DNA from 3 places in the Amnibacterium sp. genome. Region 3 is predicted to be linked to each of the others. Evidence: riboswitches for the same ligand, from Rfam matches in the RefSeq annotation. Region 3 holds a riboswitch; each other region holds the start of a gene.
What was found. Region 3 has a riboswitch for fluoride ahead of ACTHLI_RS09700 (respiratory chain complex I subunit 1 family protein). Riboswitches for the same ligand answer to the same signal wherever they lie in the genome.
Positions count from the first base shown of each region.

Region 1: it holds a riboswitch for fluoride, as region 3 does, so the genes downstream of both, ACTHLI_RS05360 (fluoride efflux transporter FluC) here and ACTHLI_RS09700 (respiratory chain complex I subunit 1 family protein) in region 3, are expected to answer to the same signal.
Region 2: it holds a riboswitch for fluoride, as region 3 does, so the genes downstream of both, ACTHLI_RS11720 (MutS-related protein) here and ACTHLI_RS09700 (respiratory chain complex I subunit 1 family protein) in region 3, are expected to answer to the same signal.

Region 1 is NZ_JBQCGC010000036.1:21,020-31,281, forward strand. It holds gene ACTHLI_RS05320 (TetR/AcrR family transcriptional regulator) at 1-346, opposite strand, end outside; gene ACTHLI_RS05325 (hypothetical protein) at 455-700, shown strand; gene ACTHLI_RS05330 (mechanosensitive ion channel family protein) at 761-2,038, opposite strand; gene ACTHLI_RS05335 (gamma-glutamyl-gamma-aminobutyrate hydrolase family protein) at 2,085-2,819, opposite strand; gene ACTHLI_RS05340 (glycoside hydrolase family 15 protein) at 2,927-4,714, shown strand; gene ACTHLI_RS05345 (SRPBCC family protein) at 4,828-5,283, shown strand; gene ACTHLI_RS05350 (hypothetical protein) at 5,415-5,639, shown strand; gene ACTHLI_RS05355 (amidase) at 5,643-7,298, opposite strand; fluoride riboswitch at 7,326-7,401, shown strand; gene ACTHLI_RS05360 (fluoride efflux transporter FluC) at 7,423-7,836, shown strand; gene ACTHLI_RS05365 (fluoride efflux transporter FluC) at 7,833-8,204, shown strand; gene sufU (Fe-S cluster assembly sulfur transfer protein SufU) at 8,322-8,756, opposite strand; gene ACTHLI_RS05375 (aminotransferase class V-fold PLP-dependent enzyme) at 8,753-10,057, opposite strand; gene ACTHLI_RS05380 (DUF3263 domain-containing protein) at 10,229-10,262, shown strand, end outside.
Region 2 is NZ_JBQCGC010000081.1:285-8,138, forward strand. It holds partial or broken gene ACTHLI_RS11690 (hypothetical protein) at 1-68, opposite strand, end outside; gene ACTHLI_RS11695 (DUF211 domain-containing protein) at 65-349, opposite strand; gene ACTHLI_RS11700 (inorganic diphosphatase) at 354-860, opposite strand; gene eno (phosphopyruvate hydratase) at 889-2,169, opposite strand; gene ACTHLI_RS11710 (2,3-bisphosphoglycerate-dependent phosphoglycerate mutase) at 2,166-2,897, opposite strand; gene ACTHLI_RS11715 (MutS-related protein) at 2,894-4,420, opposite strand; gene ACTHLI_RS11720 (MutS-related protein) at 4,417-5,988, opposite strand; fluoride riboswitch at 6,031-6,103, opposite strand; gene ACTHLI_RS11725 (MIP/aquaporin family protein) at 6,141-7,055, opposite strand; gene ACTHLI_RS11730 (MFS transporter) at 7,291-7,854, opposite strand, start outside.
Region 3 is NZ_JBQCGC010000069.1:3,060-13,321, forward strand. It holds gene ACTHLI_RS09695 (hypothetical protein) at 1-755, opposite strand, end outside; fluoride riboswitch at 1,725-1,796, shown strand; gene ACTHLI_RS09700 (respiratory chain complex I subunit 1 family protein) at 1,869-2,825, shown strand; gene ACTHLI_RS09705 (hypothetical protein) at 2,825-3,511, shown strand; gene ACTHLI_RS09710 (proton-conducting transporter transmembrane domain-containing protein) at 3,508-4,992, shown strand; gene ACTHLI_RS09715 (hydrogenase large subunit) at 5,028-6,479, shown strand; gene ACTHLI_RS09720 (ferredoxin) at 6,480-7,259, shown strand; gene ACTHLI_RS09725 (proton-conducting transporter transmembrane domain-containing protein) at 7,256-9,301, shown strand; gene ACTHLI_RS09730 (hypothetical protein) at 9,696-10,055, shown strand.

The DNA of each region.
Region 1 (10,262 bases), on a different contig from region 3:
CGTGGCCGTGGAGCGCCTGCCCGTGGTTGAAGATGACCGCGATCGCGAGCCGGTGCTCGTACAGGTAGTCGACGAAGCGGACGAGGAACGCGCGCCGGCTCGCGTCGTCGGCGAGCGCCACCATCTCCTCGACGAGGACCGCGAGGTCCTCGACGGCCGGCCGGAGGGCGGCGTCGAGCAGCGCCTCCTTGCTGGCGAAGTGGTAGAGCACGCTCGACTTGGACAGGCCCGCATCGGCGGCGATGCGCTGCAGGGAGGCGCCGTCGAACCCGACCGCGGCGAACTGCTTCAGCGCCGACTGCAGCAGCGGGGCCGAGCCGCCGAGATCCCGGGTCCTGTCCTGCACGATCGGTCAGCGTACTGCACGATCGGTCAGGAGCGATGCGCCCTTTCCGGGCGGCATCAGCGGAAACACAGTGGACGCCGATGTCGGGCCCAATAAGCTCCCGGGTCCATGGGCACCCTGCGCAAGTACCTCCTCAACGGCGCGATCATCTCCTCCGTCTTCTCGGGCATCTCGGCGCTGCGCCAGGGCAGGAGGAACCCCACGGACTGGCGCACCTACCTCACCTGGATCGCCTGGGCCCTCACGCTGGTCGTCGCGATCGGCACGGTGCGCAAGGAGTCGCTCGACCCGGACGCGCAGCGCGTGGCCCCCGGCCCGAAGCTGAAGAACGCGAAGAAGAAGTCCAAGAAGTGATCCGGTGACCAGCCGGCTCCCGTCGCGCTGAGCGTCGGAGGACGACGTCTCCCGTCCGCCTCAGGGGCGGGAGGGGGTGTGGGTCGCCACCGGGCCGGTGAAATCCTTGCCGCGGGCGTCCGCCTCCGCCGAGCCGCCGAAGAGCTCGCGGTCGTCGCGCTGCTCCCCGTCGTGCCCGGTGCGCCGGGCGGGCGGGGCCTCCGGCTCCGTCATCAGCACCCGGGTCCGCGGGAGCGCCGCGGGCTGGTGCTCGTGCAGCCAGGCGATCATCTCCTCCCGCACGAAGCAGCGCAGGTCGAAGAGGGTCGGGGCGTCGACCGCGGTGACGAGGATCCGCACGTGCACCATGCCGCCGATCGCGTCGGTCACCTGCAGCACGGCGACCCGGCCGTCCCAGAGCTTCGTGCGGGCGAGGATCCGGTGCATCTCCTCGCGCATCGCGACGGGCTCGACCCGCCAGTCGAGGTCGAACTCGACCGCCTGCATGAGCTGGCTGGAGGTGCGGGTCCAGTTCTCGAACGGCGTGGTCGTGAAGTACGTGGAGGGCAGCACGAGGCGCCGGTCGTCCCACACGTGGAGCACGACGTAGGTGAGCGTGATCTCCTCGATGCGGCCCCACTCCCCGTTGGCGATCACGACGTCGTCGACCCGGATCGCGCCCGAGAAGGCGAGCTGCATGCCGGCGATCACGTTGCCGAGCGTGGACTGCGCGGCGAGGCCGGCGATGATCGAGACCACGCCGGCGGAGGCGAGCAGCGACGCCCCAGCGGCCCGCGCCGCCGGGAAGACCAGCAGGCTCGACGCGAGCGCGATGATGACGATGACCGCGACCGCGACCCGCCGGATGACGAGCACCTGGGTGCGGATCCGGCGGGCGACCCGGTTGTCCGCCACGTCCGTGCGGTAGCGCGCGAGGGTGAGATCGACGACGAGCGAGACCACGGTCGCGACGAACCAGGCGGCGAGCGCGATGACCAGGATGTTCAGGGTCCGGTCGACCGGCGTCTTGTAGCCGATGACGGCCGGGCCGCTGCCGACGAACGCGCTCGTCGCCGCGATCCAGACGGCGATCGCGAGCAGCAGCCACCGGAACGGCCATCGGAGGCGCTCGACCGCCCGGTCCGGCCACCCCCTCCGCCGTCCGACGACGCGGAAGACGGCGCCGAGGATCCCGGCGGCGATCACCGCGATGACCGCTCCGATGAGGACGAACGCGGCGAGGCGCGTCCAGAACGGGCCGACGATGTCCGCCCAGATGCCGGCGAGCTGCACGGTGGCTCCTTTCCCCGGGAGGCGCGTCGCTCCCCCGTCGATGAGCGCGTCGTTGCGGCCGCCCATCGTGCCGCATAGGGCTTGGACGGCGCTCCTTGGCCGCCCGAGGGCGTCAGGAGGCCGCGCGGGCGAGCGCGGCGAAGAGCCGGCGGTCGGCCTCGTCCTGCTCGGGGTGCCACTGCACGCCCACGACGAACGGGCACGAGGGCAGCTCCACCGCCTCGATCACGCCGCCGGCCGAGCGCGCAGCGACCTCGAGCCCGTCGGCGAGCCGGTCGATCGCCTGGTGGTGGTGGCACGGGACGGTGAGACGGTCCCCGACCGGGCCGAGCACGTCGCGCACGAGTGTGCCGCCGACGATGCGGACGTCCGTCGGGCTGAACCCGCCCGGCACGCCGCCGTGGTGCTCATCCGAGACGTCCGGCAGGTGCTGCACGAGCGACCCGCCGAGCGCGACGTTCAGCACCTGCACGCCGCGGCAGATCGCGAGCACGGGCATCCGCCGCGCCACGGCGCCGAGGAGCAGCGCGAGCTCCCAGTCGTCGCGGTCGCGCTGCGGCGCATCGGTCCGCGGGTCGGCGGCCTCGCCGTAGCGGGCCGGCTCGACGTCGGCGCCGCCGGACACGACGAGGCCGTCGATCGCGTCGAGCACCCGGTCGACGTCCGCGGCCCCGAAGGCCTGCGGCGGCAGCACGACGGGCATGCCGCCGCCCTCGGCGACCGCGAGCAGGTACGTCTCGGGCACCAGGCCGTACCGCACGTCCCACTGCCCCTGCACCGCGCGCTCCAGGGACCCGGTCACCCCGATCAGCGGCCGCGCCGCACCCCGATCACCGTTCGCCGTCATGACATCCTCCCCCGGCCGATGGGCCGACCGCCGCCCAGTATGCCGACGGCGGCACCCGGATGCCGGGAGAAGGAAAAGTGCAGGCGGAGGCGGCCAGGATCGGTGTCATGCCCCTACCGATCGAGGACTACGCGATGATCAGCGACTGCCACTCGGCGGCGCTCGTCGGCAGGGACGGCAGCATCGACTGGCTCTGCTTCCCGCGGTACGACTCGCCGAGCATGTTCGGCGCGCTGCTGGGCGACGAGACGCACGGCCGCTGGCTGCTCGCGCCGGAGGCGCAGGACGCCGCCGCCACGCGCTCCTACATCGAGAACACGTTCATGCTCGTCACCCGCTGGAGCACCGCGGACGGCGAGGTCGAGGTCACCGACTTCATGCCGCACGGGAACCGGAGCGCGGACATCATCCGGCGGGTGACGGGCGTGCGAGGGCGCGTCGAGATGCGGCAGGACCTGCGGATCCGGTTCGACTACGCGAGGGCCGTGCCGTGGGTCCACCAGCTCCAGGGCGAGCCGGGGCACGGCATCGTCGCGACGGCGGGGCCGGACGCGGTCGTGGTGCGGGGGCCGCGCCTCCACGCGCACGGCGAGTCGCACACGGGCACGTTCACGGTGACCGAGGGCGAGACCGTCGACGTCGTGCTCACCTGGTACCCGTCGTACCGCGAGCCCCCGGAGCCGATCGACGTGGACGGGCTCATGCACTCGTCGAAGGCCTGGTGGGACGGGTGGACGAGCGGCATCTCCCATCAGGGCCGCTATCACGAGCTCGTCCTCAGGTCCCTCATCGTGCTGCGCGCGCTCACCCACGAGGACACGGGCGGCATCGCGGCGGCCGCGACCACGAGCCTCCCCGAGCGGTTCGGCGGCGAGCGCAACTGGGACTACCGGTACACCTGGCTGCGCGACGCCTCCCTGACCCTCTCCGTGCTCATCAACCACGGCTACCAGGAGGAGGCGCAGGCCTGGGGACGCTGGCTGGTCCGCGCCGTCGCGGGCGACCCGGCGGACGTGCAGATCATGTACGGGCTCGCAGGCGAGCGGGACCTGGCGGAGCGGGAGCTGACGAGCCTGCCCGGATACGAGGGCTCCTCCCCCGTCCGCATCGGCAACGGCGCGGTGACCCAGTTCCAGGCCGACGTGATCGGCGAGGTGATGGTGGCGCTGCAGGAGGCGCGCGAGCGGGGCGTGCCCGAGGTGCGGCACGCCTGGCCGGTGCAGCGGGCGCTGATGCAGTTCACCGAGCAGAACTGGCAGCGCAAGGACAGCGGGATCTGGGAGATGCGCGGCGCCGAGCAGTACTTCACGCACTCCCGCGTGATGGTCTGGGCCGCGTTCGACCGCGCGATCAAGGCGCACGAGCGCTTCGGGCTGGACGGCCCGGTCGCGCGCTGGCAGGAGCTGCGGAGCCGCATCGAGCAGGAGATCGAGGAGCACGGGTTCGACAAGGAGCGGAACACCTACGTGCAGACCTACGGGTCGAAGGAGGTGGACGCCTCCCTGCTGATCCTGGCCCAGGTCGGGTACGTGAAGGCGACCGATCCGCGGATGCTCGGCACGGTCGCGGCGATCGAGCAGGACCTGATGCCGGACGGCCTGGTGATGCGGTACCGGACGCAGCACGCGGACGACGGGCTCACGCCCGGCGAGTACCCGTTCCTCGCGTGCAGCTTCTGGCTCGTCGAGCAGTACGCCGTGAGCGGCAGGCACGACGACGCCGTCGCCCTCATGGACCGGCTGTGCGGCTTCGCGAACGACGTCGGGCTGCTGTCGGAGGAGTACGACGTGCAGGGGGGCAGGCAGGCGGGGAACACCCCGCAGGCGCTGTCGCACCTCGCGCTCGTCCGTGCGGCCGACGCCATCCAGGCCGGCCGGGAGATGCGGCACCGCTGACCCCACTCCGCCGGAACGCCCACAGTGGACTTGGATCGGACGTACAGCGCGCTCCTTCACGACGTCCAGGCGGCGTCCGTACGGTCGTGGGGTTGCCACGAGAGGAGCACCACATGGCGCAGGTCATCGAGACCATCGACGTCGACGTCCCGGTCGACACCGCGTACAACCAGTGGACGCAGTTCGAGTCCTTCCCCGAGTTCCTGAGCTTCGTCGAGTCGATCCGGCAGGTCGACGACACGCACCACCACTGGAAGGTCAAGGTCGGTGGGGTCGAGCGCGAGTTCGATGCGGTGATCACCGAGCAGCACCCGGACGAGCGCGTCGCGTGGAAGAGCACGGACGGCACCACGAACGCGGGCGTCGTGACCTTCCACAAGCTCTCCGACACGTCGTCGCGGGTCACGGTCCAGATCGACTGGGCGCCGGAGGGCGCCGTCGAGAAGGCCGGGCAGGTGCTCGGGTTCGACGACCGCAGCGTGAAGAAGGACCTCGAGCACTTCAAGGAGTTCATCGAGCGCAGCGGTTCGGAGACGGGCGCCTGGCGCGGCGAGGTCCCGCGGGACTGACCGCAGCACCGTGCACGAGCGGGGGATCCGGTACGCCGGGTCCCCTGCTCCGTGTTCCGGGAGCCCGGTTCGCGAACACGCCGACCCGGGTTCACCCCCCGTTCCCGGGGCATCCGTACCGTCGTGTCGACATGAAGGCGACGCGGAGGACCCCGGAGAGCGAGCTGCGACAGGCCCTCGCGGCCTTCGAGCAGTCGGTGCTGGTCGCTCCCGACCAGCCGGCTCCGGCCCTGCCCGCGTTCGTCGGGCTCGTGCGCGCGGTGGGCGGCCTCGCCCGGTTCGCGGTCGACCTCGCGCTCGACGACGACCGCACCGACCCGATCCACCTCCAGCCGCGGGTCCTCAGGGCGGGCTGACGATCAGAGCGGCGGGGTGCGCGGCGGAGCGTGGCGCTCGCTGACGCCCGCCGACTCCATCGCGGCCGCGATCGCCAGCAGCCGCGCGTCGTCCCACGCCCGGCCCGCGATGGTCAGCCCGATGGGCATGCCGATGTCCGCCATCAGCCCCATCGGCACCGTGACCGTCGGGATGCCGAGGTGCCGGATCACGAGGTTGCCGTTGGCGACCCAGGTGCCGTCGCGCCACGCGAGGTCGGCCGAGGCCGGGTCCACGTCGGCGTCCGCTGGCCCCACGTCGGCGACCGCCGGGAAGACGACCGCGTCGAGGTCCAGCGCGTCGAGCTCCGGATCGAGCCAGGCCGCGCGGGCCCGCTCCAGCCCGCGGACCCCCTCCGGGATCGACGGGATCCCGAGCAGGTCCGGCACCCCCTGCTTCGCGCGCTCCACGTACTCGGCGAGGTCGAGGTCCGCGTCGCCGTACCGGTCCGGCAGGGCGCCCTCCGGCCGCGGGAAGATCCGCGGGCCGTCCACGTCGGCCAGCCGGTGCAGCGCGGGGTCGCCGTTCGCGGCGAGGAACAGGTCCCAGCTCCAGATCGAGAGGTCCCAGAGCTCGCGCTCCAGGTAGTCCGCGGGCACGAACCCGTGGTCGACGAGCCCTGCCTGACCGCCGCGGACGCCCTGCTCGTACCGGGTCACGGCGGACAGCTCGATCGGGACGACCGTCGCACCGTGCGCCTCCAGCCGCTCGCGGGTGATCCGCCAGCGCTCGAGCACCGATGGGCGGGTGGGGATGCCCGGATCCGCCCCGACGTACCGGCGCGGCACGCCGAGCCGGAGGCCGCCGAGGCCGACGGCGCCCGCGAGCTCCCGGTAGGAGGGTGGCCGCAGCGCCGCGACCGGCGGGATCGCCACCCACGGCTGCATGCGCCAGAAGTCACCGACCGGCTCCTCGTCCGGCACGACGATCACGTCGAGCACCTCGAGGAGATCCGCGACCGAGCGGGTGTGCGGCACGACGACGTCCATGGTCGGCACGAGCGGCCAGTTGCCCCGGACGGAGATCACCCCGCGCGAGGGCGTGTACGCGACGAGCCCGTTGTTCGATGCGGGCGCGCGGCCCGACGACCACGTCTCCTCCCCCAGGCCGAACACCGCGAAGCTCGCCGCGGTCGCGGTGCCGGAGCCGTTCGACGAGCCGGAGGCGAACGCCGCGGTGAGCCACTCGGCGCGGTACGGGCTCTCCGCGCGCCCGTAGAGGCCCCGCTGCATGCCGCCGTTCGCCATCGGCGGCATGTTCGTCAGCCCCAGGCAGATCGCGCCGCCGGCCCGCAGCCGATCGATCGTGAACGCGTCGCGCTGCGCGACGAGCCCCGCGAAGGCCGGCGACCCCGCGGCCACCGTCAGCCCGCGGACCGCGTAGCTGTCCTTCGCGGTGTACGGCACGCCGTCGAGCGGACCGAGCGTCGCGCCCGCCGAACGCCGTTCGTCGCTCGCACGGGCCTCGGCGAGCGCGTCGGGGTTCGGCACCACCACGGCGTTCAGCCGGATGCCGCCCCGGTCGTACGCCTCGATGCGCGCCAGGGACGCGGTGACGAGCTCGACGCTGGTCGTCCGGCCGGTCTCGAGCGCAGTGCGGACCCGGGCGATGGTGGCCTCGACGACGTCGAACCGTGGCATCCGACGATCCTGCCAGCCGCCCGATAGCCTGATCGAGGCGATGGAGCTCGCCTCGGCGGATGGACGCCGGAACCGCGGAGATGCTGATGGCCCCTGCCGTCCCTCGACGACATCCGGAGCCCGCATGACCGAATCCCGACCGCGCCCCGTCCACCTCCGGCCCGCCATGGTCGTCGTCGTCGGTCTCGGCGGCGCCGTCGGGACCGCGGCCCGGGAGGGCGTGTCGGTGGCGATCCCGGCCGTCGGCGGCCTGCCGATCGCGATCGTCGTCGTGAACGTGGTCGGCGCGTTCGTGCTCGGGCTGCTGCTCGAGCGGCTCGTGCGCGGCGGCCCCGACGCGGGCGGCAGGCGCCTCGTCCGGCTGGGCGCGGGCACGGGCTTCTGCGGCGGCTTCACCACGTACAGCACGCTCGCGATCGGGACCGCGCTGCTGCTGCAGGGCGGCCACGCCGGGATCGGCATCGCGTACGCGGTCGGCTCGGTGCTCCTCGGTGCGGTCGCGTCCTGGGCCGGCATCGCGATCGGGGCGCGCCGGTGAGCCCGCTGCTCCTGCTCCCGCTCGCCGTCGCCGGCGGGGCCGGCGCCATCGTCCGCTTCGTCGTGGACGGTCTGCTCCGCGACCGCATCGGCGCGCGCCTGCCCTGGGGCACCGCGATCATCAACGTCTCGGGCTCGTTCCTGCTCGGCCTCCTCACCGGGCTCGCTGCGCACGGGCTGCCCGCGGCCGCGCTGCTCGTCCTCGGCACGGGGCTGCTCGGCGGGTACACCACGTTCAGCACCGCGAGCGTGGAGACGGTCCGGCTCATCGGGCAGCGCCGGTACGCGGCCTCCCTGGCCTACGGCCTCGGCGTCCTGATCCTGTCCGTCGCCGCAGGCGCGCTCGGCCTCGCCCTCGGTTCGTTTTGAAGGGGATCCTGCACGCCGGACCGCGCAGAATCCCCTTCGAAATGCACTCCGTGTTCTGTTCATTTTGAAGGGGTTTCTGCGCGGCTTCGCCAGGCAGAAACCCCTTCGAAATGCACGTCAGCGGCGGCGGAGGGCGTCCTCCGCGGCCACCCATGCGAGCATCGCGCACTTCACGCGCGCGGTGTAGCGGGAGACCCCGCCCAGCACGACCGCGTCGCCGAGCAGGTCCTCGTCCGGCTCGATCCGCCCCTTGGACCGCATCGCGGTCCGGAACGCGTCGATCCGGAGCTCGAGCTCCTCGGGCGTGAGCCCGGGCGCCAGGTCCGCGAGGATCGAGGCCGACGACTGCGAGATCGCGCAGCCGTCGCCCTCCCACCGGATGCGGTCGATGCGCTCACCGTCGAGGTGGAGCTGCAGGGTGATCTCGTCCCCGCACGTCGGGTTGACCTGATGGGAGGAGGCGGCGGCCCCGTCCTCCAGCCCCTTCCCGTGCGGGTGCCTGGCGAGGTCGAGGATGACCTCCTGGTACAGGCCGCCGAGCGCGCCGCTCACGACCGCACCCCGAAGAACGCGACGGCGTTGCGGACGCCCTCGAGCAGCGCGTCGACCTCGTCGCGCGTCGTGTGCACGGCCGCGCTGGCCCGGGTGGAGGCGGTGATCCCCAGCCGGCGGTGGAGGGGCTGGGCGCAGTGGTGCCCGACCCGGACCTCGATGCCGCGGTCGTCGAGGAACTGGCCGACGTCGTGCGCGTGCACGCCCTCGACGACGAAGGCCGCGAGCCCGATGCGCGGCGCGCCCGGCGCCGGTCCGAGGAGCCGCACCCCGTCGGTCGCCGCGAGTCCGGCGGCCAGCCGGGCGCCGAGCTCCGCCTCGTGGGCGGCGACCCGAGGCATGCCGACCCTCTCCAGGTAGCGCACCGCCTCGCCGAGGCCGATGGCCTGGGAGACGGGCTGCGTGCCGGCTTCGAACCGCTGCGGGGCGGGCAGGTACTCCGCGTGCTCCATGGTCACCGTGGTGATCATGGAACCGCCCGTGAGGAAGGGCGGCAGGGCGTCCAGCACCGCGCGGCGTCCGTACAGGACGCCGATCCCCGTCGGACCGAGCATCTTGTGGCCGGAGAACGCCGCGAGGTCCACGCCCAGCGCCGCCACGTCGACCGGCAGGTGCGGAACGGACTGGCAGGCGTCCAGCACGGTGACGGCCCCGACCGCCCGCGCGAGGGCCACGAGCTCCTCGACCGGGTTCACCGCTCCGAGCACGTTGGACACGTGGCTGAACGCCAGCACCCGGGTCGCGGGGCCGATGATCCTGGCCGCCTCGTCCATCCGCAGCGCGCCCGCGTCGTCGACGGGGATCCACCTGAGCGTCGCACCGGTGCGGGCCGCGAGCTCCTGCCAGGGGATGAGGTTCGCGTGGTGCTCGAGCTCGGTGACGACGATCTCGTCGCCCTGCCGGAGCCGGAAGCGGTCGGCCTCGCTGCCGCCACGCCCGGCCGAGGCGTTGCCGATCGCATAGGCGACGGTGTTCAGCGCCGCGGTCGCGCTCGAGGTCCAGACGATCTCGTCCTCGGCCGCGCCGATGAACGCGGCGACGGTCGCCCGCGCGTCCTCGAACCGGTCGGTCGCCTCCGACCCGAGCAGGTGCGCACCCCGGTGCACAGCCGCGTTCGCGTGCTCCAGGTACCGCAGCTCGGCGTCGAGGACCGCACGCGGCTTCTGGCTCGTGGCGCCGGAGTCGAGGTAGACGAGCCCCGGCTCGGCGAGGATCGGGAACTCGGAGCGGATCGCCGCGACCTCGTCGTCGGTCAGGGCTCCGGCGTGGACCGCCGGTCGCACGCCCTCCGTCACGCTCATCCCTCCAGGGTAGGGATGCGCCGGGCGCCCGCTGCGCGGATCCGGCGCACCGGCCGAACCGGCGGGGACGGGCGCCGCGCCCGGTCGGGGTCGCGACATCCCCTGTCAGCCCGGGAAGGGAGGACGAGTGCGTCCCGAACCGATGTCGGAGGGGTCGAACACACTTTCGGCATGCTGACCCACGCGGACATCCGGCTGCTCGAGT
Region 2 (7,854 bases), on a different contig from region 3:
GCGTTCAGGATGCCGTCGGTGATACCGAGTGCGAGGGGAAGCAGGGGGAGGCGGGACCTCGCGCTCATCGCCGCCGTGGGACGGGATCGAGGAGCTGGTCGCCGACCACGACCTCGTCGATGCTGTGCAGTACGGCGCCCTCGTTCGAGATCGCGGTGAAGAGCCGCTCGGAGTCGATGTCGTCGCCGACGACGGTGACGATGGTGCCGATCGTTTCGACGTCGATCTCGTTGACGGTGATATTGACCGCTTGCACCCCGGGGACGGACTCCATGGCGCGGGCGAGCGTCACCATGTCCGGGTGGCGCACGACCTTGTCGACATCGAGCACGAGGCGTCGGATGGGCATCGGCTCAACTCTCGTACTGCTGCGTCGCACGGTGCGCATGCATGGCTTCGGCGACGATGGCCGCGGCGGCGGCCCGACCGCGGAAGCCGTGGACCTCGACGGTCTTGCCCGGTTCGAGCTCCTTGTAGTGGGTGAAGAAGTGCCGGATGCGGGCGAGCGTCAGCTCGGGTACGTCCTCCACGTCCCGCACCGACGCCCACCGGGGATCGTGCGCGGGGACGGCGATGATCTTGTCGTCCTGCCCGTTCTCGTCGCTCATGTCCAGCACGCCGACGGGTCGCGCATCGACCCCGACCCCCGGGAAGACGGGCTCGTCGAGCAGGACCAGTGCATCGAGGGGGTCGCCGTCCTTGCCGAGGGTGCCTTCGATGTAGCCGTAGTCGGCCGGGTAGGTCATGGCGGTGAACAGGGTGCGGTCGAGCCGGACCCGACCCGTGCGATGGTCGATCTCGTACTTGTTCCTTCCCCCTGCCGGGATCTCGATGGTGACGTCGAGCACGGCTTCGTTCATGTGCGGGTCTCCTCGTGCAGCGGTGGGTTCAGGCGGGGGCGAGGCCGAAGCCGAGCGTGGGGTCGGCGGCGGCGAGTCGGGTGAGTCGGTTGTACTTGGCGACCCGTTCGCCGCGTGCGGGTGCGCCCGATTTGATCCGACCGATCCCGGTGCCGACCGCAAGGTCGGCGATGAAGGGGTCGAGCGTCTCGCCGGACCGGTGCGATGCCATCGCCTGCATCCCGTTGGACCGCGCGGTGGCGATGGCCGCGAGCGTTCGGGAGACGGTGCCGATCTGGTTCGGTTTGATGAGCGCGGCGTTCGACAGCCCGGCGCGGGCGCCGTCGGCGATCCGCGCCGCGTCGGTCACGTACAGGTCGTCGCCCACGAGCTCGAGGTCGTCGCCGAGGGCCTGGAAGAGGAGGCCCCACCCCTCGTGGTCGTCCTCGGCGAAGCCGTCCTCGATGCTCCGGATCGGGTAGGTGGCGACGAGGTCGCGGTAGTAGGCGACCAGCGTCTCGCGGTCGAGCTCGCGACCGGAGAAGGTGTACCGGCCGGGGCCGGTGGAGAAGCCGTTGGCCGCGGGATCGAGGGCGATCGCGATGTCGTCGAGCGCGGCGCGGTGTCCGGCCTGCTGAATCGCCTCGACGAGCAGGTCGAGCGCTTCTCGAGGGTCCGAGAGCGGCGGTGCGAATCCACCCTCGTCGCCGAGGCCGGTGCTGGCGTAGCGGTGGCGGATGAGAGCCGCGAGCGCGTGGTAGACGGCAGCGCCGGACTCCACCGCTGCGGCGATGTCGGCGGCGCCGACGGGCGCGATCATGAACTCCTGGAAAGCGAGGTCGTTCGCTGCGTGCGCGCCGCCGTTCAGGACGTTGAAGTGGGGGACCGGGATCACCGGTCGTGCCCCGCTCTGCTGCGCGATCCAGGCGTGCAGGGGCAGCTGGGCGCTGTGGGCGAAGAGCCGCGTGGCCGCGATCGACACGGCCACCGCGGTGTTCGCCCCGATGCGCGCCAGGTTCTCCGTGCCGTCGAGGGTGGTGAGCGCGGTGTCGAGCTCGGGCAGGGTCACCCAGTCCCTGGAGGTGAGCAGGTCGCCGACCTCGGTCTGCGTCATGCGGACCGCGTGATCGACGCCGCGGCCGCTCCATAGCTCGCCGCCGTCCCGCAGCTCGACGGCCTCGTGCTCGCCGGTGGACGCCCCGGCCGGGGCGGACGCCGTCGCGTCGGCGGTCCCGGCGGTCAGCGTCACCTCGATGGTCGGCCAGCCACGGGAGTCCAGGATCGGTCGTGCGGTCGCGGAATCGATGCGGATCGGGTTCGTGTCGGTCATGTGCCACCTTCTTGTCGGATGCGTTCCGCGGCCAGTGCGGCGGCGGCGGGGGCGAGGTACGTGCCGCCCGGGATGAGCGGTCGGAGGTCGTCGTCGAGCCGGTACTGCAGGGGGAACCCGGTCGGCAGGTTCAGGGCGGCCACGGCGGACGGGCTGAGCCGGTCGAGGATCATGCAGAGCGCCCGGAGGGAGTTCCCGTGCGCGACCACCAGGACGCACCGCCCGGCTGCCAGGAGCGGACGCAGCGGCTCGTCCACGAGCCGCGCGACGCGGTCGACGACGTCGTGCAGGGACTTGGTCAGGCCGAGCTCCGCGGAGCCGGGCGCGCTGCGCGGGAGCAGCGCCGCGCGCTGCCCCGCGGTCATCGGAGGCGGGGCGACGGCGTACGAACGCCGCCACTGGAGGAACCGGGCCTCACCCTCGGCCTCCCGCACCTCCTGCTTCGTGCGACCGGTGAGCGCCCCGTAGTTCCGCTCGTTCAACCGCGCATCGACGACGGGCGTCGGGTGGGTGCCCCCCAGTGCGTCGACGGTCTCCCGCGCGCGCCGCATCGCGGAGGTGAGGATGAGGTCCGGGTCGATCCCGGCGGCGCGGAGCAGCTCGCCGGCGCGCCGCCCCTCGATTCGTCCGCGCTCCGTGAGGGGCACGTCGAGCATGCCCGTGAAGATCCGGTCCCGGTTGCCGGTGCTCTCTCCGTGGCGGAGGAGGACGAGCGTCCCGGGTGTCACGACGGTGCCGCGGATGCAGCGGGCCGCTCCGCGAGGTGGGTGCCGAACGTCCGATCGAACAGGTCGACGCCGAAGCTCGTCGGCCGCGGGTCGCCGCGCTCGAGGCGGAACGTCGCCTCGCCGTCGACGGAGCGGGGCGCGCGGAGGAAGACCGCGTCCGGCCGGTCCGCGCGGAGCCGAGAGGCGAGATCGAACAGGTGCGTCACCAGCCGGACCTGGACGCCGGCGTCGAGCAGCGCGGTCATCACCTGTTCCCCGATGTCGGACCCTTCGCTCTCGTTCGTGGAGGAGAAGGACTCATTAGACAGAAGCAGGTCGCCCGGTCGCAGCTGCTCGGCGAGACGGGCCATGCGGTCGAGCTCCTCATCGAGCTTGCCATGCTCGAGGGCGTCGTCCTCCTCCCGGCTCCAGTGCGTCAGCACGGCTCCGACGCACGGGATCCGAAGCGAGTCAGCGGCGGTGGGCAAGCCGGCCTGCGCCATGAGCTGGGCGACGCCCAGCGCGCGGAGGAACGTCGACTTCCCTCCGCGGTTCGCTCCGGTGATCACGAGGAGCGCGTCGCCGGGCAGCGCGAGATCGTTGCCCACCGGGGCGGTGGAGGCGCGCAGCGCAAGACAGGGGTCGACGAGTCCGTGCGCCTCGAGCGGGCCGCCGTCCTGGACCTCCGGGCGCGCCTGCGCGACGCTGAGCTCGCGAAGCCGCCTCGTGAGGTTGATCGCTCCGAGGAAGAACGCGACCTCGCGGCGAACCGCCGCGAAGAAGCCCAGCACGTGGTCCAGCGCCTGCGCGGCAGCGTTGGCGATCCCGTCCAGTGCCCGGTCCTCCAGCTCGGACAGCGCATCGAATCCGGCCTGGTCCCGCTCCGGGATCGTGTACGAGGCGACGGGACGCGCGAGCGGCACCCGCGAGAGCAGGTGACGGTTCTCGTCTCGCGGCGTCCTGATCGTCGTGCCCGTCACCGCCCCGAGCGGACCGATCGCTGCGCTGAGCAGGAGGCCCTGGCGGAGTTCGAGTCGACGGAGGAGGTGCTCGAGATCGGCGAGGTACTCGTCCGGCAGGTCGGCGGCGAGACCGCGGAAGAACCGCTGGAACGCCGCGGAGGGGAAGGTCGTCGCGTTCGCCTGGGTCCACTGCCGGAGCTCGGCGAGGAGGGGGAGCAGCTTCTGCAGGATGCGCACCGATCGACGCAGGAGCGCGTCGGGGCTGGTCCTGCCGAGGCCGAAGAGCAGGTCGTCCCGTCCGGCCAGTTGCGCGCGGAGGGCGAAGTCGTAGAGCTCTGCGACCTGCTCGGGAGCTCGAAGGCAGTCCGCGAGCGCGTCCTGCCGGTATCCGACCTCCTGGGCGGAGCCGAGCGGGTGCAGCACGACGGCTCGGGCGACATCGCGGAGGAAGTCGTCGCCGTCGGCCATGGCGTCCCAGAGCCGCGGGAGCTCGAGGTCGCGCTCGGTGTCGGCGACCCCGGGAGGAACGGTCGCGTCGAGATCGAGGTCGCGGTCCGCGGCGAGCAGCTGGACGGTGATCATCGGGTCCCCTCCGCCCCGGCGATGCGCTCGCGCAGTCGGTCCCGGGTGAGTCCGTGCTTGTGCGCCAGGGCCTCCGCGTAGGCGCGACCGTCCGCGCGCCGGCGCTCGAGCTTGAAGGTCCGCACCGCGGGGTCGTCCGGGTCGACCGCCGCGACGAGGCTCACGATCGCAGGATCGAGGCGGGACAGCTCGTCGATGAACGTGACGCAGACCGTGAGGGCGCCCACGTCGAGCAGCCGGGTGAGCACCTCGCGGTTGATCACCGTCGCGTCCCGCAGCGCGGTCGAGGAGAAGACCTCGTTGAGGATCACGACGGTGTTCGCTGTGGCGCGGTCCAGGACCGTGCGGATCCGCTGCACCTCTTCCCCCATCCGCCCCTCGAGCGTCTCCAACCGCTCCGCCCGGTCGAAGCAGGTCATGACCCGGTCCGGGAGACGCAGTCGCGCCGACGAACCGGGCACCGGGCAGCCGAGCGCGGCGAGATGGTGCACCTGGCCGATGAGCCGGGCTGTGGTCGTCTTCCCGCCCTGGTTCGGCCCGGTGATGACGAGGGCGGACTCGCCGTCCCGCAGCGCGAGATCGTTCGTCACCACGCGCGCGCCGTCGGCCACCCGCGCCCGGGCCAGGGGGAGATCGAACACGTCCTGCAGCTCCAGACGCCGGTGCTCGAGCGAGACGTCCGGACAGGTGAGGTGCAGGCCCGCGGCGCGCAGCGGAGCGACGAGGTCCAGGTACGCGAAGTAGAACTCCGACTGCGCGACGCTGCGGGCGAGCACGTCGTCGACGAAGTCGGGGGTCTCCTGCGACCAGGCCATGAGCGGTTGCAGGACGTCGGGCTTGAGCGCGCCGACGGCGTCGAGGATCCAGGCCTGGATGTGGTCGAGCGTCTGGTCCTGCCGGAGCCGGCTGTGGTGGTCTTCGACCTGCCCCCTCCGGAATCGTTCGAAGACGCGGTCGACCTCGTCCTCGAGCGAGGCCTCGTCGTCGAAGGGCGCCACGTGCAGGGTGCCGTCACGGATCAGCAGCGCGAAGAGGATCGATCCCCAGTCAGCGTCGAGCTCGCGAGCGCGTTGTTCGAGCCGCCGGAACGGCGGCGACTGCCGGAGCCGGTCCGCGTGCTCGGCGAAGCCGCGGAGTCCGATGGACTTGACCTCCGCCGCGTCCAGCGCCGCAAGCAGGTCCTGCGCCAGCGCGTGCACCGCCTCGCAGTACCCGAGCACGGCGGAGAGATGCAGGCGCGCCTGCTGCAGCGGATATCGACTCCGCCCCGCGTCGCGCTCCACGCTGCGCACCGCCACCAACGCGTCGACGAACCTGCTGACCGCGGAACGCACTCCCGTGTGCTCCAGCGCGGCGAACACGCCCTGTCGATACCGCACCGCATCGACGTCGTGCAGGGGGCGACGGAACACGTCGGCCAGCGCCGCCGGGTCCGTCACCGTCCGCTGCATCGAGTCCAGGACCTGGTCGAGGGCCAGGTCGTGGAGCGAATCCACATCGATGGTCTCGGCGAAGGACGGCCGCGCCGAGGGGGCGAGGAGATCACCGAACGCCGCAGTCGTTGGCATGGCCGTCGTCGAGGCGTGCTCAAGGGTCACCTGTCACTCCGATCGTGATCAGGTGCTATCAGCCTCGCGGCGGTTCGGACGTCAGGTCCTGGCGAGCTCCATCGCCACCGCCTGTATAGCGCACGCACATCCGTGCGCCGCTGGGAGGCCGTTCACGACGCGGGGGAGAGCGGCAGGCCCCGTGCCACGGTGGCCTTGTACAGGCCGCCGCCGATGGCCCCGCCGATGAACGGGCCGACGATCGGTACCCAGAAGTAGGGTTCGCCGGTCTGATCGACCCACGCGCTCCCGTACCCGGTGAGCCATTCGAGTAGCCGGGGTCCGAAGTCGCGGGCCGGGTTGATCGCGTAACCGGCATCGGTGCCGAACGCCATGCCGATCCCGACCACCACCAGGCCCACGGCGATCGCGGTCAGGCCGGGCGACGGTCCGGCCGCGCCGGGTTCGGTGATCGCGAAGACGAGGAAGAGCAGGATCGCGGTGCCCACGATCTGGTCGAACAGAGCGAGCCAGATGCTCACGTCGAGCGCCGCGTCACCGTTGCCGGGCAGTGTGGAGAAGACGCCCTGGGTCGCCAGGGTGTGGTGCGGGTCGACCGCGTCGAGCCCGCTGCTGTAGTCGATCCGAACGATCAGCGCGGCGATGAAGAAGCCGATCACCTGCGCTGTCATGTAGGGGAGCGCCCTGCGCGCCGGGAAGTCTCGGAAGAGCGTCACCGCGAGGGTGACTGCGGGATTGAGGTGGGCGCCCGTGGTCGCACCGGCGACGAAGATGCCGAGGGTCACGCCGATGCCCCACGCCCACGAGATGCTGTCATGCCCTCCGAGCCCGTTCTTGGAGACGACGACCTGCGCGACGACCCCGAGACCGAACAGCCCGAGCACCATGGAGCCGAAGCCCTCCGTGATCAGCTCTCCGAGCAAGGTGGGTCGGCTGCCGGGGTCGGCTTCGGCCATCCCGGACAAGTCGCTGCTCGCGTCCACGTTCCGTCGCCGCAGCTGCAGGGCGTTCCCGCCGAACAGGCCGCGCTCGGACGGGGCCTGCTGCGTTCTCCCTCGATCGCTCACGCCCGCCTCCGTGTGATCGCTCACCAGTCAGGGCTCGGTGTCGCCTCGTTGCTCCGTCGCCCGCAACCCGAAGCGGAAGTCGACACCCGAATTCGGAGACTCCGCTGAGAACGCGGGGGAACACCTGATCGTCGGGCTCCCCCACGACATCCCGTCGGCGCGACCGCGGCGGGCTGACCCAAGGACAGTGCACATCTGCAGCGGTTGCGGAGCCGAGCGAACGCCGAGATCAGAGTCAGCCGGCCATTCTCCGCCGACGGCTCACCCCAAGGGCTATGAGCGACAGGACCATCCACGCAGCGGCATAGAGGAATCCGACGCTCGGGGAGACCGCCGCGTACAGGAGGCCCACCACCGCGGTCGAGACGAAATCGCCGAGCGCTTGCACACCACCCAGGAAGCCGAAGCCGCTGCCGCGCAGGGCATCCGGCACGACTCGGGCCACGAGCGTCGATTCGGCCGTCTCGGCGAGGCCGATCGCTGCGCCCGCGGCGATGAACGCCAGCAGCAACCAGAGCCAGGAGCGGAACGAGGCGGCGAACGCCGCATAGGCGAAGACGTAGAGCAGGGCCCCGCAGCCGAAGACGATTCGTGGCCCGACCCGGTCGATCCATCGGCCGCCGACGTACGCGACCAGCGCCCCGAAGGCGTTGTGCGCGGCGTAGATGATGATCGCCAGCACCGTCGCGGCGGTCAGGGAGCGGCCGTCGGTCGCGAGTAGCTGCGTCGCCCGCAGGATGAGCAGGGTCGTGGCGATGTTGCCGAACTCGAAGAAGGCGATCGGGAGCAGCTGTCGCAG
Region 3 (10,262 bases):
AGCGGAAGGTCCCAGCCGGCCAGCCACCCCAGCGCGACGACCCAGGACGCGTCCTCCTCCGGCGTGCTGGCAGGGCCTGCCTCGGTCATGGACGCGATGAGCCGACGGAGCCGCTCGGGCAGCACGTAGAGACCGAAGCTCGAGCCCCGGAGCACCGACTCGTCCACGTGACCGAGCCCCACTGCGTGCCGGCGGCACAGTCCGCCTTTCCCCTCGCTGTCGGCGTTCCTGGCGGGAGCAGCGCATTGCGGGCAGACGAGGTCTTTCCAGAGCGGTCGGGTCTCGCGCATCCAGCGCCGCGTGTACCGCATCGCGTTCGCTTCCGAGGTCAGCGCGGCACTGTCGGAGCCCGCGTAGCCGAGGCCGAGCCGTCCGTCCGCACTCAGATCGCGACAGATCGGGCACGCGTCGTCCCCTCGCCAGGCGCGCAGGGTCCGACGGGGGTGTTCCGGCTTCACCGCGGAGAGCGCCTCCTGGATGAGATCCTCGAGCAGGACCGAGACATCGAAAGGCTGATGTCCTGCTCTGCGACCCGAACCGGTCTCCCACAGCTCGATCTCGACGACCGCGTGCCCCCAGGCATGACGGCGGCAGAGCCCGAAGGATCGGCGCAGTCGCTCGCGCGTCGAGCCGTCCATGATGTCGCCGTGCACGAACGACCACAGCAGCCGCACCTCGTCGACGCTGAGCTGGTGCGCGTCATCGGGGAGGAGTGGCCTGGGCTCGTCGACCGCGACCGATAGGCGTCCCCGCATCGGACGGTCGCCCCGGTTCACGGAGCGGCGATGCGGGGGATCCGCACGTACGCGATCCCGTCAGGCGGTGCCGAGACGCGGCGCCAAGCGCCCCGCCGATCAGGTGTCGGATCCTCGATCACCAACGGCGGCCCGTCGGCGCCGTCGGGAAGCGTGATCGTGATCACGGCATCGTCACCAGGACCGAGAGAACCCGAGATGAGCCGCACCTCGACGCTTCGAACCGTATCCATCACTGACCGACCTCTCTGATCGTCGACCGACCTGCATGCGCGTTCCGAAAGCAGGCGTGTCGAGGAGGTCGCGAGTCGAGGACGCGCGATGCGGAAGGCGCCAGGACCGGGCCGCCGCCGAGGGCCGGGTACTTCCCGCCCAGGGCTCGGCGATGCTGGAACGCATCGCTCCGGCACAGACCTGCGCCGTGATCGTCTTCCACGTGTGAACGTCTCCCACCTCGAAGGCACGCGTGTGCCGCCGGGTAGGGACTGTTGTCGACGGGTGCCGAGGTTGGGAACGGTGAGACCCACCACCGTGCGCTGGTGCGCAGGCCCAGCATGGCGGTCGACGCCGCGCACAACCTGAATGCGCGTTGAGCCACGGGCGCGGGATGGCGTTCCGCCCAGGGATGACCCTGTCGCTGACGGGACCCGAGGACCGCGGGTCTCCGTCCCCTGGCGTGCGAAACCCGCCGACTGGGCTGACCGTTCACGTTCCTCTCCCCGAGCCTTGATGCCGCTCGCGCCGGGCGGGGCGTGACGTGGGCTCGGTGGGCGGACCGCTTCGGCTGCTCCCGAGGCAGCTCACCGTCCTTCGCACCGCCTGGTACGCGACGGACACGCGGCTCGCGGTGGGGATCACCCAGCTGCTCGGTCGCCCCGCTGCACGCTTCGTCCGCGCCGCGCGCTGGAAGGGCCTCGCTCCCTGTCCGCCGCACCGGCTGCGTTGACGGGTCCAGGACCGCCATGGTCTACTACGACCGGCGATGGAGCTCGCCAGGACCTCGTCCGAACCGCCCTTCACGCTGATAGCCCCTGCCGCCCAGGCAGGAGTGCGCGTGGAAGCAGTACGGCTCGCTCGCGCCTCGCCGACGGTCCGCAGGGCCCGGGTGACGCCGTGATCCTCCCGGTAGGGGTGGTCCAGGCGCTGCAGGTGCTCACTGTGCTCGGAGCATCGCCGCTGCTGAGCGGCGTCGTCGCGCGGGTGGAGGCACGGCTTCAGGGACGCCGTGGGCCCCGCGTACTCCAGCCGTACTTCGATCTCGCGAAGCTGTTCCAGAAGGAGGCCCTCGCCCCCCGTTCGGCCGGCCCGGTGTTCCTGCTGGCTCCCATCGTGAGCTTCGCTTGCTATCTCACGGTCCCGTTGCTCATCCCCGTGCTGACCACGTTCCCGCTCCCGCTCGGGGACATGGGTGACATCCTCGGCGGCGGGATCGTCCTGGCGTTCGCGAGCTTCGTCAGCGCGGCTGCGGCTGCGGAGACCGGCGATGGCTACGCGCAGCTCGGCGCCAGCCGGTCGAAGACCTTCGGCGCGATCACGGAGCCGGTCACGCTCCTCGTCGTCTTCACCGTGGCGTTGCTGACCGGGACGGATCTGCCGTACGTGCTGGGCGCCACGGTCACCAGCGGGCCGGAGCAGATCGTGCGGCCGGCGCACCTGCTCGCGTCCGCCGCGCTCTTCATGGTCATCCTGTTCGAGACCAGCCGGATCCCCGTCGAGACACACACGGGCACCATCGAGCTGGGGATGATCGAGGAGGCCCGCACCTTCGAGCACTCCGGGCCGCAGCTCGCGCTGTTGAAGTGGGGCTCGGCCGCGAAGCAGCTGGTGCTCTACACGATCCTGCTCAACGTGTTCATCGCGCCCTGGGGGCTCGCCTCGAACGGGAGTCCGGCGCTCGTCGCGGTGGCGATCGTCGCGCTCGTCGCGAAGGCGGTCGCGCTGGGCGTCGTCGTCGCCGTGATCGACAACACCTTCGCGAAGCTCCGGCTCTTCAAGATCACGGAGTTCGTCGCAGCCGCGTTCCTGCTCGCGGTCCTCGCCATCTTCACGCTCTACCTCGGAGGCGGCTGATGCCCGTGGTCCTCGCAGCCCAGCCTGCTGCCCCGTCCGTCTTCGACGGTGTCGCGACGACGTTGGGGGTGATCGTGCTGCTGATCGAGTTCGGCATGCTCCGCGCGGCCCTGTACCGGGCGCAGGTGAACCTGTACGCGGCGCAGTCGTTCTTCGTGAGCGTCCTCGCCGCAGTGGTCGCGTTCGGGAACGACGTGCCCGAGCTGTATGTGCTCGCCGCGGTCTCGTTCCTGCTGAAGGCCGTCGTCGTGCCGTTCGTCATCCTCCGGCTGCTGCGCGGCACGTCGGCGGAGATCGCGGGAAGCGGCGCGCTCGGCGTGGCGACCGAGGTCGTGATCGCGATCGTCGTCGCGGCGTTCGGGTTCTTCACCGTGGGGACGTTGCACATCCGGTCCGCGGTGCTGCCGTCCACGGCGCTCAGCATCTCGGTCGCGGTCGTGCTGGTCGCGTTCGTCCTGATCATCCTGCGCCGCGACGTCGTCAGCCAGGCGATCGGGTTCTTCTCCCTCGAGAACGGGGTGTCGATGGCCAGCCTCGTCGTGGCGGCGCGCCTGCCCCTGATCCTCGAGGTCGCGTTCCTCTTCGACCTGCTGGTCGCAGTGGTCGTCTTCGGGGTCCTCATCCGCGTGCACAGCACGCGCTCGAGGTCGTTGTCCACCGTGCACCTCGATCGGCTCCGCGGATGAACGCCGCGCTGCTCTGGTGCGTGCTCGTCTTCCCGCTGGGCGCCACCGTGCTGTCCATCTTCGCGCCCAGGGTCGTGAACCAGGCGGCGACCGTCGTGGCCGCGCTGGTCTCGTTCGTCGTGACGATCGCGCTCATCCCGGTGGTGAGCGGATCGCCGCTCACCGCTCCCCCGCTGCTCCGCCTCGACGCCGTGTCCGAGGTCTTCCTGCTCGGCACGACGTTCCTGTACGCCGTCGTCTCGATCTACAGCATCGGCTACTTCGTCGACGACCGCCGGGCCGCCCACGGGAAGGGGCGAGGGCACCCGTTCGATCGGTACAGCCGCCGGTTCTCGATCGGTATCAACGCGTTCGCGTTCTCGATGATCTGCGCTCCGGCGGTGAACGGTCTCGCGCTGCTCTGGGTCGCGATCGAGATCACGACGGTCGTGTCGGCACTGCTCGTCGCCATCGACGGCACCGACGGCGCGTCGGAGGCGGCCTGGAAGTACATCCTCATCGCCTCGTCGGGGCTCGGCATCGCGCTGCTCGCGACGATCCTGCTCTACTACGCCGGAGCCCAGGCGCTCGGCCCGTCGTTCGACCTCGAGTTCGACCCGCTGATCGGCGCAGCACGGCGGCTCCCGGCTCAGCCGGTCGAGCTCGCGTTCGTGCTGGCGGTGGTCGGGTTCGGGACGAAGGTCGGCCTGTTCCCCGTGCACACGTGGCTGCCCGACGCGCACGCGGAGGCGCCCACCCCGGTGTCCGCGCTGCTGTCCGGAGCGCTCCTCGCGACGAGCTTCTACGCGGTGGTGCGGTACTTCCAGGTCGCAATCCGGACCCTCGGCCCGGCGTTCCCGCGCACGCTCCTGCTCGTGTTCGGCCTGCTCTCCCTGCTGCTCGCGGCGCTCTATCTGTTCGGGCAGCAGCACATCAAACGGATGCTCGCCTACTCGAGCGTCGAGCACATGGGCATCCTCGCCATCGGGGTCGGGTTCGGCACCCCGCTCGCCCTCAGCGGCGTGATGCTGCACGTGCTGGCCCACGCTGCCGGGAAGGGGACCGCGTTCATGGGTGCAGGCGTCCTCGTGCACAAGAGCGGCACGAAGCTCGTGTCGGGCATCCGAGGCGGTCTCGATCTCCTGCCGTTCAGTGCACCGTTCTTCCTCGTGGCCGTGCTCGCGCTCGCGGCGCTGCCACCGTTCGGGATCTTCCGCAGCGAGTTCGAGATCGTGGCCGGCGGTGTGGCGAGCGGGAACGTCTGGATCTCCGGCGCCTTCGTCGTCCTCGTCGTGCTCGCCTTCGTCGGGCTCACCCGCTCGACCACGGGGATGCTGTTCTCCTCGGCGCCGTCCGACGCGGTCCGAGGCGAACCGAGCGCCTGGATGGTGGTGCCCGCGGCCGCTGGCGTCGTCGCACTGCTGGTGCTCGGCCTGCACCCGCCGGAGCCGCTGACCGTGCTGATCCAGCACGCTGCGGCGCAGATCGGGGGATCGCGATGACGCCGGACGAGGCGGTCGAGCAGTGGAGGGCACACGTGCTGGAAGCAGTCGGCTCGGGTGCGCGGTTCGCCGGTCTGTTCGGCACCGCGGAGGGGGCGGCCTGTCGCGTCACCGCCCTCCTCGCCGCGGGCGAGACCGTGCGCTCGGAGTCGGTGACCGTCCTGCCCGACGGCACGGGGCGGCTGATCTACCCGGCGCTGACCCCGGACCTCCCCCCGGCGTTCTGGTGGGAGCGGGCCCTGCACGACCTATCGGGCGTCGTGGCCGCCGGGCACCCCCGGCTGGACGCCCTGCTGCTCCCCCGGTCCGCATCCGGGCCGCCCCGTCCCGGCGGCGCGGCGTTTTCCCGATGGGCGGGTCCCGCGGAGGCGCACGGCCCGGTGGACGTCTCGGGAGGGGGCGTCTTCGTCCTGCCGGTGGGTCCGGTCCGGTCCGGGGTGGTCGAGAGCATCGAGTTCCTCCTCGAGACGCCCGGCGAGGACGTCCCCCACCTGAACATCCGTCCGCACTTCAAGCATCGGGGGGTCGCGAAGCGGTTCGAGGGCCTGCAGCCGGCGGACGGCGTCCTCGTCGCGGAGCGGGTCGAAGGGGTCGCTTCGGTCGCCCATGCGCTCGCGTTCTGCCACGCGGTCGAGGCCGTGTCCGGCGCAGTGGTCCCGCCCCGCGCCGCGCTCATCCGCGTGATCCACGCGGAGCTCGAGCGGATCGCCAACCACCTCGACGTCGCCATGCGGCTCGCTGAGGCCGCCGGTCTCGCCGTCGCTCAGAGCCGGTTCGGCTGGCACAAGGAGGCCGTGCTGCGGCTCCGATCGGAGCTGTGCGGCAGCCGGTTCGGTCGGGGCGTGGTGGTTCCCGGCGGGGTCGCAGCCGACCTCGGCGTCCCGCCGCACGAGGCGGCCACCCGGTTGGGAGCGATCCTCGCCCGCATCACCGACGACGGCCGCCGCGCGGGCAGATCCCCCTCCTTCCTCGACCGCCTCCGCGGCACGGGCCGCCTGAGCACGGACTACGCCCGCACCTGGGCCCTGGTCGGCCCTGTCGCGCGGGGCAGCGGGGTGCCGGTCGATGCGCGATGGGACCGGCCGACCGACGGCTACGACCGGCTCACCAAGCCGAACCGGCCGAGCGTGCGGGAGGCCGGCGACGTCCAGGCCCGGATGGAGGTGCGGTGGGCCGAGATCGAGGTGGCCGGCGAGTTCGCGCTGGACGCGCTCGCGCGACTCGCCCGCGACGCGGAGCCGGCGCTCCGCGGGGCGGCGGAGGACCCGGCCGGTGAGCGGTCCGGGATCGGGTGGGCGGAAGCACCGCACGGCGAGGTGCTCTGCGCGCTGACCGTGGTCGGGGCACGGATCATGCGGTGCTTCGTCAGAACGCCGTCGCTGACCAACCTGGTCGCCTTCCACGACGCCTTCCCCGCGGACGTCTTCACCGACTTCGCGTTCATCGAGGCGAGCTTCGGGCTCAGCTACGCCGGGGTGGCGATGTAGATGAGCTGGGTTTCGCACGGCTTGCGCAACGGCGTCCTCACCACCGGGTGGCCGAGGCGGTCGGACGCCTACTTCGACGAGCTCCCGGCCGGCGTGCAGGTGGACGAGCACGCGGACGCCCCGGCTGACCTGCTCGTGGCGACCGCGGCAGCCTGCCCGACCGGGGCGATCGAGGTCGAGCACGGGGTCCGCGTCGACCGGGGCCGCTGCATCCTCTGCGGACGCTGCGCCGAGCTCGCACCGGCCGTCTTCCGCCTCGGTGGCCCGTCGGCCACCGCGCGGGCAGAGCGGAGCGCGCTCGTCGTCCCCGAACGCCCCGACTCCGCCGCGGAGCTCGCCGATGTCCGGCGTCGACTCGCCGATCGGGTGCGGGCGCTGCGCCGCTCGGTGCACATCCGGCACGTCGACGCCGGGTCGGACGGCAGCGAGGAGTGGGAGGTGCAGGCCTTGACGAACCCGGTCTACGACATCCACCGTCTCGGCATCTTCTTCACGGCCAGTCCCCGTCACGCCGATCTGCTGCTCGTGACCGGGATCGGGACCGCCGGGATGACCGCAGCGCTGCGGCGCACGCGGGAGGCCATGCCCGACCCGGTCGTCGTGGTCGCGTGCGGTACCGACGCGGTCAGCGGCGGTCTGATGGGCCGCGGCTACACCGAGGGCCACGGTGTCGGCCCGCTGCTCGACGTGGACGTCTGGGTGCCCGGTTCACCACCGCCCCCCTTCGCGATCCTGCACGGCATCCTGCTCGCCCTCGGCAGGGTCGGGACGGCGTCATGACCCTCGCGCTCGGCCTCGCAGCCCTGCTGCTCGCCGTCCTGCTCGGATGGATCGCCGCGCCCGACACCGCCCCGAGCGACGGCCCGCGCGGATCGACCGCGTGGACGATCGGGTCCTGGATCGCCTCCGCCGTCGGCAGCGTGCTGATGGTCGTCGACGGCGCGATCGCCCTCGCGAGCCCGACCGCCACCCCGGTGCCGCTCGGCGACCCGCTCGGGGTCGACGCCTTCCGAGTCGACCAGCTGAGCGGACTGTTCCTCGTGATCGTGTTCGGCGTCGCTGCGCCCGCCGCGCTCGCGGGCGCGGCCCGCACCCGAGTGCGCCGACGACGAGCCGGTGCAGCGGCGGCGCTGGTCCTGCTCGCGTCCGCGCTGGTCGTGACCGCCGGGAACCTGTTCGTGCTCTATGCGGGCTGGGAAGGCATCGGTCTCGCGTTCTACCTCGCGGTCGGATACGACCGCCGCCTCGCCGGCAGGGGCAGCGCGTCCGTGCTCGCCGCCGCGTTCAGCAAGCTCAGCGGGGTCGCACTCCTGCTCGGCGGCCTCCTGGTCGCGGACCCGGCCCACGGCTTCTCGCTGCAGTCGATGAGCGCCGCGCCCCGCGGACTCGCGCACGACCTCGCGTACGCCCTGCTGGTGTTCGCCTTCGCGGTCAAGGTCGGGCTCGTGCCGGTGCACATCTGGCTGCCCCGCGCGTACGCTGCAGCCCCTCCCGCGGTTCGCGCGATCCTCGCGGGATCCGCCGTCAACGCCGGCTTCTACGGCATGTGGCGCACGCTGGACCTGCTCCACGCGCCGCCCCAGTGGTCGACCGCGCTCCTTCTCGTCCTCGCGGGCGTCACCGCACTGCTCGGTATCAGCCATGCAGCGGTCAACGGACGACTGCCCGCGTTCGTCGCCTGGTCGAGCGTCGAGAACGCCGGCCTGATCCTCGGCGGCTACGGCGTGGCACTCGTCGGTGCGTCCCTGCACGACGTGCGTCTGACCGCTGCGGGTCTGCTCGCCGCGACGGCGCAGGTGTGCACGCACGCCGTGGGCAAGAGCCTCCTCTTCGTCGCGGTGGCGGGCCTCGAGGACGCGTCGGCCACTGACGACCTCGACCGGCTCCGCGCCGTCGTGCACCGCGTCCCCTGGTCCGGCACCGCGCTTCTGGTGGGCGCCCTGACCCTGGCGGGGGTGCCGCTGACCGCCGGCTTCGCCTCGGAGTGGCTGCTGCTCGAGTCGATGATGCAGGAGTTCCGCCTGCACGTCCTCGGGCTGAACCTCGCCATCGCCGTGGGGGGCGCCCTGACCGCGCTGACGATCGGCTTCGCGAGCATCGCCTTCGTCCGCCTCATCGGGTTGACCGTGTTCGGCCCGACCGCCGGGACAGAGATGGCGTCGACGAGCGCGGAGCGCAGCCCTGCCAGTCGGGCGGGCATGCTCCTGCTCGCCGCGGGCTGCGTGGGCGCGGCGATGCTCGCCCCGCTCGAGGTGGGGCTCATCGCCGCCGGCCTCCGGCCCCTGGTGGGAACCACGACCTCTGCTGCGGTGCAGGGCTGGATCCTGCAGCCGGTGTTCGGCGGGTTCTCGGCCCTGTCACCGTCGCTGCTCTGGATCGTGCTACCGGCCTACACGCTGCTCATCGGCGCTGCTGCGGCAGTGGTCTCCCGCGGCCGGCTCCTGCGGGTGCGGCGGGTGCCGGCATGGACCTCGGGATCCCCGGGCGTGCGAGACGGTCGCGGCTACACCTCCTTCGCCTTCGTGAACCCCGTGCGGAAGGTCCTCGCGGGCGTGCTCCTGACCAGGCATCAGGTGCGTCGGCTGCACGGCGAGCAGGCCGAGCAGGAGCAGGGCGTCGGCGGCGTCTCACTCGGCTACACGGTCGATGTGGTCGATGTGGTCGAACGGTTCCTCTACCGCCCGCTGATCCCCGCTGCTCAGGCCGTCGTCCGCGCGGCAAAGCGGCTGCAGTCGGGCCGTCTCGACGCCTATGTCGCCTACATGCTCATCGCGGTCCTGGCGGTGATCGCCGTCGTCGCACTGGTGCCGGCGCGACACTGAGGACGGCGAGAGCTCACCCGAAGGGCCGGCTCCCGGTCCGCCCGGTACTGTCGAACTCCCCGTTCATTCCCCGAACTGCGCACTCGCGCGGAGGTTCTCAAGCACTCAACTGATGCGGTCCATCGCGTCACGGAAATCCGGGAAGGCGTCGGGCGACCGTCGCAACGCCGACGCGTCGGTCAGTCCCCCTCCTCTCCGAGGTCGAGCATTGGGGAAGCGTCTCCGGCCCCGGAAGCCGCCGTCTGCTTCCGGGCACGCGATGGCGTCTCCTGCTCGGGAAGGCAGGACCGGGCCCGTACGTCACCGATGGTCCGCGCGAGGCCGCAGACGTCCGCGCCAGGAGCCCTCGAGCGACGAGGTCGCCGAGGATCCGCGAGGTCGAAACGTGCCCGGCATGCGTGACCGCTTCGACATCGACCGTGAGAGGCGGCTCGACCCGCTCGAAGATCGCGCGTCGCACAGCACCGACGCCAAGAGCACAACCGACGAACGCCGCATCTCCGGCGAGCTTGTCCGCCAGCCCACGGCCAGCGTCCCGTCGCTTGCCTTCGCGAAGCACGATGCCGCTTCGGAGGTTTCCCAGCGTCTCCTGGACCGACCTGCCCACCTGCTTGAAGTCCAGCGTTTCACTCTCCAACTCCGCCCGGTCGCGCCTGCCAGCACGGCATCGAGCGCATCCGTGACCTCGCGCGCAACACCCAAGTTGTCCTGCGGTTTTGCCGAACCCTTACCTGCCAGGGCAAAGCAAAACTAGTGAAGAACTCATCTCCCGGCCGATGCGGTCCTGCCCAGCGCGAAAGAGGCTCGCGACGACGACCACGAGGTCGATCTCTATGGCGTCTTCACTGGGGGCGACTGGGTCGACACGCACGACGTATCGGCTGCACGCCCCACATCGGCCTGGAACTCGAGGACCGAGATCGCGCCCACGTCGAACGCGTCAGGCTGGCGACAGACCGAG